Duganella zoogloeoides: one gene and its partner. The protein of the gene in region 1 interacts with the protein of each later gene in a pairwise test. Links are inferred from orthologs where the notes say so. Each region holds a gene or a part of one and is shown on either strand. Other genes may lie near its edges.

The links.
Region 2: the proteins of SR858_RS02585 (region 1) and lpdA interact in binary tests that used the Escherichia coli proteins (3 or more experiments, as listed by UniProt). The link is inferred for Duganella zoogloeoides from one-to-one orthologs.

What each region holds. Positions count from the first base shown.
Region 1 is NZ_CP140152.1:572,874-577,319, forward strand. Bases 800-3,761 are described here. They hold SR858_RS02585 (UvrD-helicase domain-containing protein), read left to right. Parts: upstream 800-1,114; coding sequence 1,115-3,409; downstream 3,410-3,761. Other genes in these bases: SR858_RS02580 (M56 family metallopeptidase), read left to right, coding at 800-849; SR858_RS02590 (BPSS1780 family membrane protein), read right to left, coding at 3,445-3,761. Also shown: more of SR858_RS02580, read left to right, coding at 1-799; more of SR858_RS02590, read right to left, coding at 3,762-4,233; SR858_RS02595 (homoserine kinase), read right to left, coding at 4,233-4,446. UniProt on the Escherichia coli protein: A helicase with DNA-dependent ATPase activity. Unwinds DNA duplexes with 3'-5' polarity. Translocates on single-stranded DNA with 3'-5' polarity. Initiates unwinding more efficiently from a nicked substrate than double-stranded DNA.
Region 2 is NZ_CP140152.1:1,002,414-1,006,423, forward strand. The notes cover bases 697-3,686. They hold lpdA (dihydrolipoyl dehydrogenase), read left to right. Parts: upstream 697-1,288; coding sequence 1,289-3,085; downstream 3,086-3,686. Other genes in these bases: aceF (dihydrolipoyllysine-residue acetyltransferase), read left to right, coding at 697-1,279; SR858_RS04365 (PhzF family phenazine biosynthesis protein), read right to left, coding at 3,173-3,686. Outside these bases: more of aceF, read left to right, coding at 1-696; more of SR858_RS04365, read right to left, coding at 3,687-3,964. UniProt on the Escherichia coli protein: Lipoamide dehydrogenase is a component of the glycine cleavage system as well as of the alpha-ketoacid dehydrogenase complexes.

The sequences.
Region 1 (4,446 bases):
GCCCCCGCTGCGCCGGCAGCACCAGCAGCTCCAGCGGCCCCAGCAGCCCCGGCAGCGCCGATGGCTGACCATGCCATGCAATCCCAAGTCAGTATCGAGGGGATGACCATGCTCAGAGGCAAGCGCGACAGCGCGTATGCGCTGGTGCCGCTCGACCGTAGCCGCATGCTGATCGCCGGCAACACCGACGACATGCTCAAGGTGGCTGACCTGCGCAAGACCATCAAGGGCGAATTCATCTGGTTTGCCGAGCGCGACAAGAGCTACGTGATCGAAGACCCGGCGCTGGTGGCGCAAGCGATTGCCGCCTGGGTGCCGGTGCAGAAACTCGACGCGCAAATGAAGGTTCACGGCGACAAGATGCAGGCGCAAGGCAAGGTGATGGAAGCGGCCGCCGAGAAAATGCGCCTGAACCTGGAGGCCAATGGCGGGCTGCGCGAGGTCGAGCAGCGTGGCCACGAGATCGGCCGCGCCGCCGCCCAACAGGCCATCATTGCCCAAAGCCTGGCACAGGTGGCGCTGGAGCGCGCGGCCTTGCCCGCCTCGGACACCGACAAGCGGGCCGCGCTCGACGCCCGGCGCGCGCAGTTGCAGGCGCAGCTGGCGCCACTGGCGCGCGAGATGGACGCCCAGCAACTCCGCCTGGTGGCGCAGTCGGCCAAAGTGGGCCAGGACATGGGCCGCCGCATGGCCGAACTGAGCAAGCCGATGGGCGTGATAGGCCGCGAAATGGGCGCACTGGGGCGCCAGCGTGCGCAAGCCCAGCGCGAGGCCGAACTGGCCATGAAAGCGGTATTCAAACAAGCGCTCGGCAGCGGCAAGGCCGTGGCCACCACGCCGTCGGCCTGATGGTGCGACTGGCACCCCGGGCGTGATGCCCGGCGTGCCACCTTGCCCAACCGGCGCCAGCACCCGCCAGCACGGCGTCACTTTGCCGCCATGCGACTGCCAACCGACTGCCTGCCGGCTGTCAAACGACTGCCAACTGGCTTCCAACTGGGTGCCACTGACTATCCACCGACTGCCAACGCGCGACCAACCTGGCGCCAGCCGGTGTCCGGGCCCGACGCGGTGGCTGGCGGTGCTTGACCAGGCATCCCGGTATAATCACGGGATGCAAAATCTTCTCCATAACCTGAACGACGAACAACTGGCCGCCGTCACCCTGCCGGCCCAGAGCGCCCTGATCCTGGCGGGCGCCGGTTCCGGCAAAACCCGCGTGCTGACCACCCGTATCGCTTGGTTGATCCAGACCGGGCAGGTGTCGCCGTCGGGCATCCTGGCCGTGACCTTTACCAATAAAGCCGCCAAGGAGATGATGACGCGCCTGTCGGCCATGATGCCGATTAACACGCGCGGCATGTGGATCGGCACCTTCCACGGCCTGTGCAACCGGCTGCTGCGTACGCACTACCGCGACGCCGCGCTGCCGCAGACGTTCCAGATTCTCGATTCGCAAGATCAGCTGTCCGCCATCAAGCGCCTGATCAAGGCCAATAATGTCGATGACGAAAAGTTTCCACCGAAAGAGGTGATGTACTTCATCAACGGCGCCAAGGACCAGGGCCTGCGTGCCGACAAGATCGAACCGTACAACGCCGATGAGCGCAAGAAGGTCGAGCTCTACCAGCTGTACGACGATCAATGCCAGCGCGAAGGCGTGGTCGATTTTGCCGAGCTGCTGCTGCGCACGTATGAACTGCTGAGCCGCAACCAGCCGCTGCGCCAGCACTACCAGCAGCGCTTCCAGCACATCCTGGTCGATGAGTTTCAGGATACCAACGATTTGCAGTACAAGTGGCTCAAGCTGCTGGCCGGCCATGGCGAAGGCGGCGGCGGGGCCTTGTTCGCGGTTGGCGACGACGACCAGAGCATTTACGCGTTCCGCGGCGCCAACGTGGGCAACATGATTGCGTTCGAGCGCGAGTTTCACGTCAAGAACCTGATCAAGCTGGAGCAGAACTACCGCTCGCACGGCCATATCCTCGATGCGGCCAACGTGCTCATAGCCAACAACAGCAAGCGCCTGGGCAAGAACCTGCGCACCGACGCCGGCCACGGCGAGCAGGTGCGCGTGTATGAAGCCACGTCCGACCTGGGCGAGGCGCAGTGGATCATCGAGGAAACGAAAAACCTGATCGCCGACGGCGCCGCGCGCAGCGAAATCGCCGTGCTGTACCGGTCCAACGCGCAGTCGCGCGTGATCGAGCACGCGCTGTTCTCGGCCGGCATTCCGTACCACGTGTACGGCGGCCTGCGCTACTTCCAGCGCGCCGAGGTCAAGCACCTGATCTCGTACCTGCAATTGATGGACAACCCGCACAACGACTCGGCCTTCATGCGCGTGGTGAACTTCCCCACGCGCGGCATCGGCGCCCGCACCATCGAGAACTTGCAGGGCGCGTCAGCCCAGTACGGCGTGTCGCTGTACGCGGCCGTGCCTTACATGACCGGCAAGGGCGGCACGTCGCTGGCCGGGTTCGTCAAATTGATCGAAAGCGCGCGCTTCGAGAGCCAGCAGATGGCGTTGCCGGAGCTGGTGCGCCTGGTATTGGAAGCGAGCGGCCTGCTTACCCACTACCAGACCGAGAAGGAAGGCGCCGACCGCATCGAAAACCTGGAGCAAATGGTCAGCGCCGCCACCCAGTTCGTGGCGGAAGAGGGCTACGGTCACGGCGCCCCCGCGCACCTGGGGCCGCAGTCGCAGGCGCAGGCGGGCGCGGCCATTGTCAACGAGGATGGCGTCGAAATTTTAGATGCCGACGCGCCGCTGGCTACCGTGATGTCGCCGCTGTCGGCGTTCCTGTCGCACGCATCGCTCGAAGCGGGCGACAACCAGGCCACGGCCGGCCAGCAGGCGGTGCAGATGATGACCGTGCACTCGGCCAAAGGCCTGGAATTTAACAACGTGTTCATCACCGGGCTGGAAGAGGGCCTGTTCCCGCACGAGAGCAGTTCGCGCGAGGAGGGCGGCGTGGAGGAAGAGCGGCGCCTGATGTACGTGGCGATCACGCGCGCGCGCCAGCGCCTGTACCTGTGCTTCGCGCAAACGCGCATGTTGCACGGCCAAACCCGTTACAACATGAAATCGCGCTTCTTCGACGAGTTGCCGGAAGATGCACTCAAGTGGCTGTCGGCCAAGGCGCAAACCCACTGGTTCGCCAACAAGAAAACCGCGTGGGACGAGGCGCCATTGATCGGCTCGGACAATGCGATCGCCCAGAAAATGCAGCAAAAGTCATCGGGCTGGCGCATCGGCGAATCGGTCGAGCATGCCAAGTTCGGCGAGGGCGTGATCGTCAACATCGAAGGCAGCGGCGCCAATGCCCGCGCGCAGATCAATTTCGGCAGCGCCGGGATGAAGGTGCTCGATTTGAGTATTGCCAAGCTGGAGCGGTTGGGGCGATAACTGATACAAGAAAGGGCGCACTCTGCGCCCTTTTTTTACGCCATCGTATCCGGCCTGTCGTGCTTTTCCAGATCCACCGGCGCCGCTGCCTGCGGGTGGTCGAACATGTCGCGGTACGCCACATACAGGGTGCAGTGCGCCAGCACGATCAACAGCAGCAACAGCGTGAAAATCCCCGCCATCGCCATTTGCGACGCACCGAAGATCATCGCGACGATGTTGGAGCTGACGAAATACAGCAGGTGCAGCGCCGCCGTCGCGATGAACATCGGCTTGAAGGCGCGCACCACCGATACCACGCTGAAGAACAACGCCTTGCCCACCGTGATTTTTTGCCAGAACACCAGCGGCGCGGCAAAGCAGGTCAGGATCCAGGTGATGGTGTACATGGCCGAGGCGATCAGCATCGGCACCACCATGGTTTGCAGCAGGGCGGGATCGACCTTGTCCGGATGCTCGGCGATGCGGGCCAGCACGTCGCCCGACATGCTGTAGACCACGACGGCAGCGAGCAGCAATACCACCAGGTTGAGCGCGCCCAGCGTCAGCAGCGGACCGCGGGCAGGCTTGCGGAAGCCGCTCAGCAACAAATTGGGCAGTGCGCGCTTGCCCTCGTCCGCGTGCCGGCAACCTTCGAGCATGGCCACCGAAAATAGCGGAGTGAGCAGGAATACGGCCAGTTGTCCGACCGGGATGATCATGATGAACATCGACAGGAACATGCAGCAAAAGAACAGCGCCATCAGGCCGCCGGGTTGCTTGCGGAACAGCAGCAGGCCCTGTTTAACCCAGTGCACGCCGGTGCGGGCGGTGTATTTAGTCATCAAAAAAGCTTCGGCGCCAGCGTGGCGATACGTTCGCGCAAGATGCGCTCAAAGTGGGTGGGATCGTGTGGCGTAAGCATTTCTGCCTCCCGCGGCTGGTAGTAATCATACAGCCGCGAGAGCCAGAACCGCAGCGCGCCTGCGCGCAGCATCGGTTGCCAGGCGGTTTGTTCGGCGGCGGTGAACGGCCGCACGCCGTGGTAGGCGTCGAGC
Region 2 (4,010 bases), 430 kb from region 1 along the record:
CAAGGAAGTGGAAGTCATCGAAGTGATGGTCAAGGTGGGCGACACCATCAAGGTGGACCAGTCGCTGCTGACCGTGGAATCGGACAAGGCCAGCATGGAAATCCCATCGTCGCACGCCGGCGTGGTCAAGGAAGTTAAAGTAAAAGTCGGCGACAAGGTTGCCATGGGTACCATCGTGTTCGTGGTTGAATCGACCGGTGGTGCTCCTGCTGCCGCTGCTCCTGCTGCTGCACCAGCACCAAGCGCCGCGCCAGCTGCTGCACCAGCGCCTGCACCTGCACCTGCTGCAGCAGCTCCAGCAGCCGCTGCACCGGCTGCCTCGCAAGGCTCGGTTCAAACCGGCAAATTGGCCCACGCATCGCCATCGATCCGCAAGTTCGCACGTGAACTGGGCGTGGACCTGGGCAAGGTGCCAGGTTCGGGTCCGAAAGGCCGCATCACCCAGATCGACGTGCAGAACTACGTCAAGGGCGTCATGGCTGGTACGACCGCAGCGCCAGTCGGCGCGGCATCGTCCAACGCTGGCGGCGGCAACTTCAACGTGCTGCCATGGCCGTCGCTGGACTTTTCCAAATTCGGTCCGACCGAACTGCTGCCGCTGTCGCGCATCAAGAAGATCAGTGGCCCGAACCTGCACCGCAACTGGGTGCAGATCCCGCACGTCACGCAGTTCGACGAAGCGGACGTCACCGACCTGGAAGCATTCCGCGTCGATACCAACAACGCCAACGCCAAGAACAAGGATGCCGCCAAGCTCACCATGCTGGCATTCGTGATCAAGGCCTCGGTTGCTGCACTGAAGAAGTTCCCGTCGTTTAACTCGTCGCTCGATGCGAAGGGTGAAAACCTGATTCTCAAGCAGTACTACAACATCGGCTTCGCGGCAGACACGCCGAACGGCCTGGTGGTCCCGGTCATCAAAAACGCCGACCAGAAATCGGTCTCGCAGATCGCCCGCGAAATGACGGAACTCTCCTTGCAAGCGCGTGACGGCAAACTCAAACCGGCCGACATGCAGGGCGCGACCTTCACCATCTCGTCGCTGGGCGGCATCGGCGGCACGCACTTCACGCCGATCGTCAACGCGCCGGAAGTGGCGATCCTGGGCTTGTCCAAGGCATCGATCAAGCCGGTATGGGACGGCAAGGCCTTCCAGCCACGTCTGATGATGGGCACCTCGCTGTCGTACGACCACCGCGTGGTCGACGGCGCCATGGGCGCTCGCTTCTCCGTGTACCTGAGCGAAGTGCTCGGCGACATGCGCAAAATTCTGCTGTAAGGAGCGACTATGAGCACAGAAGTGAAAGTGCCGAATATCGGCGACTTCGCAGAAGTTGAAGTAATCGAAGTGATGGTCAAGGTCGGCGACACCATCAAGGTGGACCAGTCCCTGATCACCGTGGAATCGGACAAGGCGTCGATGGAAGTGCCATCGTCGCACGCCGGCGTGGTCAAGCAGGTCTTGGTCAAAGTGGGCGACAAGGTCAAGGAAGGCGTAGCGATGCTGGTCATCGATGCGGCTGCCGGCGATGCGCCTGCTCCTGCCGCCGCTGCTCCGGCACCGGCACCGGGTGCCGCTGCACCTGCTGCGGCGCCTGCACCTGCGGCTGCTCCGGCAGCCCCTGTGGCGGCGCCGATCGGCGGCAGCTACAGCGGCCAGGTCGATGTCGACTGCGACATGATGGTGTTGGGCGGTGGTCCTGGCGGCTACTCGGCAGCGTTCCGCGCGGCCGACCTGGGCCTGAACACCGTGATCGTCGAGCGTTACGAAACGCTGGGCGGCGTGTGCCTGAACGTCGGTTGTATTCCATCGAAGGCCCTGCTGCACGTGGCGTCGGTCATCGACGAAACCCAGCACATGAGCAAGACCGGCGTCACCTTTGCCAAGCCCACCATCGATATCGACCAGGTGCGCGCGTACAAGGAAGGCGTGATCAAGAACATGACCGGCGGTCTGGCCGGCATGGCCAAGGCGCGCAAGACGCAAATCGTCACCGGCGTGGGCCAGTTCCTGAGCGCGAACCACATCGAAGTAACAAGCGCGGACGGCACCAAGAAAGTGGTGCAGTTCAAGCAGGCGATCATCGCTGCCGGTTCGGCCGTCGTGAAGCTGCCATTCGTGCCCGAAGATCCGCGCATCGTCGATTCGACCGGTGCACTGGAACTGCGCCAGATCCCGAAACGCATGCTGGTCATCGGCGGCGGCATCATCGGCCTGGAAATGGCTACCGTGTATTCGACGTTCGGTGCGCGCATCGACGTGGTCGAAATGATGGACGGCTTGATGCAAGGCGCCGACCGCGATGCGGTCAAGGTCTGGCAGAAGTTCAACGAGAAGCGCTTCGATAACATCATGACCAAGACCAAGACGGTCGGCGTGGAAGCGCTGCCCGAAGGGATCAAGGTCACGTTCGAAGCCGCCGAAGCCGGCGCTGCTGCGCCTGCACCGCAGGTCTACGACCTGGTGCTGGTCGCCGTGGGCCGCAGCCCGAACGGCAAGAAGATCGCTGCCGACAAGGCCGGCGTGGTGGTCACCGACCGTGGCTTCATCCCGGTCGATAGCCAGATGCGCACCAACGTGCCGAACATCTTCGCCATCGGCGACCTGGTGGGCCAGCCGATGCTGGCGCACAAGGCCGTGCACGAAGGCCACGTGGCAGCGGAAGCCGCCGCCGGCCAGAAGTCGCACTTCGACGTCAAGGTAATTCCATCGGTGGCGTACACCGATCCGGAAGTGGCATGGGCCGGCATCACCGAGGACGAAGCGAAAGCCAAGGGCATCAAGGTCGAGAAGGGCCACTTCCCGTGGGCCGCTTCGGGCCGCGCCGTGGCCAACGGCCGCGCCGAGGGCTTCACCAAGCTGCTGTTCGACGCTGAAACCCACCGCATCATCGGCGGTACCATCGTGGGCACGCACGCCGGCGACATGATCGGCGAAATCGCGCTGGCCATCGAAATGGGCTGCGACGGCACCGACATCGGCAAGACCATCCACCCGCACCCGACCCTGGGCGAGTCGATCGGCATGGCGGCCGAAGTGTACGAAGGTTCGTGCACCGATCTGCCGCCACCGCGCAAGAAATAAGCAATCGTTACCGGTTGCCCGAGATGCCGTTCAGCGTGAGCTGGGCGGCATTTTTTTTCAGCCTGTCGGCGTGCGGGGCCGCCGCATTCAGGTAGGTTCCACGCTGCCGCCCACCAGGATATCGGCGCCTTCGATACGCGTCGCTATCAGGCCGGCACGCCCCGTCGCCCGGCCTTGCCGGAGCAGGATGCCGTGGCCGAGCAGTGCGGTGAGGGCGCCGGCCGCGACCCCGGTGGCGCTGTCTTCCAGCGCCGGATCGAGATGGTTGAAGTTGCGGCCTTCGTAGCTGCCGTTGTCAACCTTGCAGTACGCGTAGATGCCATTGACGCCTGCGGTTTTTCCCCAGGCGGCGATGGCCGGCAGATTGGGCGTCAGGCCATGCAGCGTGGTTGCATTCGTCACCTCGACCAGCAGCTTTGGACTGCCGACTGAGAACACGCGTGCCGGCGCCAGCGGCACCAAGCCCGGCGCGGCCAGCAGGCGCCCGATGAGGTCAGGCGCCAGGTTCGGCCGTGATACCTCCTGCCGTTGAAGACGAACCGACACCTGGTCATCGGCACCAGGAACGAGCCCGAGCCGCTGGCCATGCACGGCAGTCTTCACCATGAGATTGTGATTGCCGCCATGCTGCATGAACAGGTGCTGGCCGACAGCCAGCGTCGCGTGCAGGCATAGCGGACTGCGCGTGTGCGGATAAAAATAATCGACGCTTGCCACCACGTCCGCCTCATCGGGCGGATCGATCCAGACACACGTCATATTGCGCTCGCGTGCGAAGTCCTGGCGCGCTTCGCGGGGTGAGGCGTCGCCCTCGATCACCAGGGCCGGATTGCCATCGCCGGGCTGTTCACCGAAGCATTTGAATCTGTGAACTTGCATGTGCTTCCTCTTTCAATTGTGATGTTGGTATGCCCATGTGGGGGAT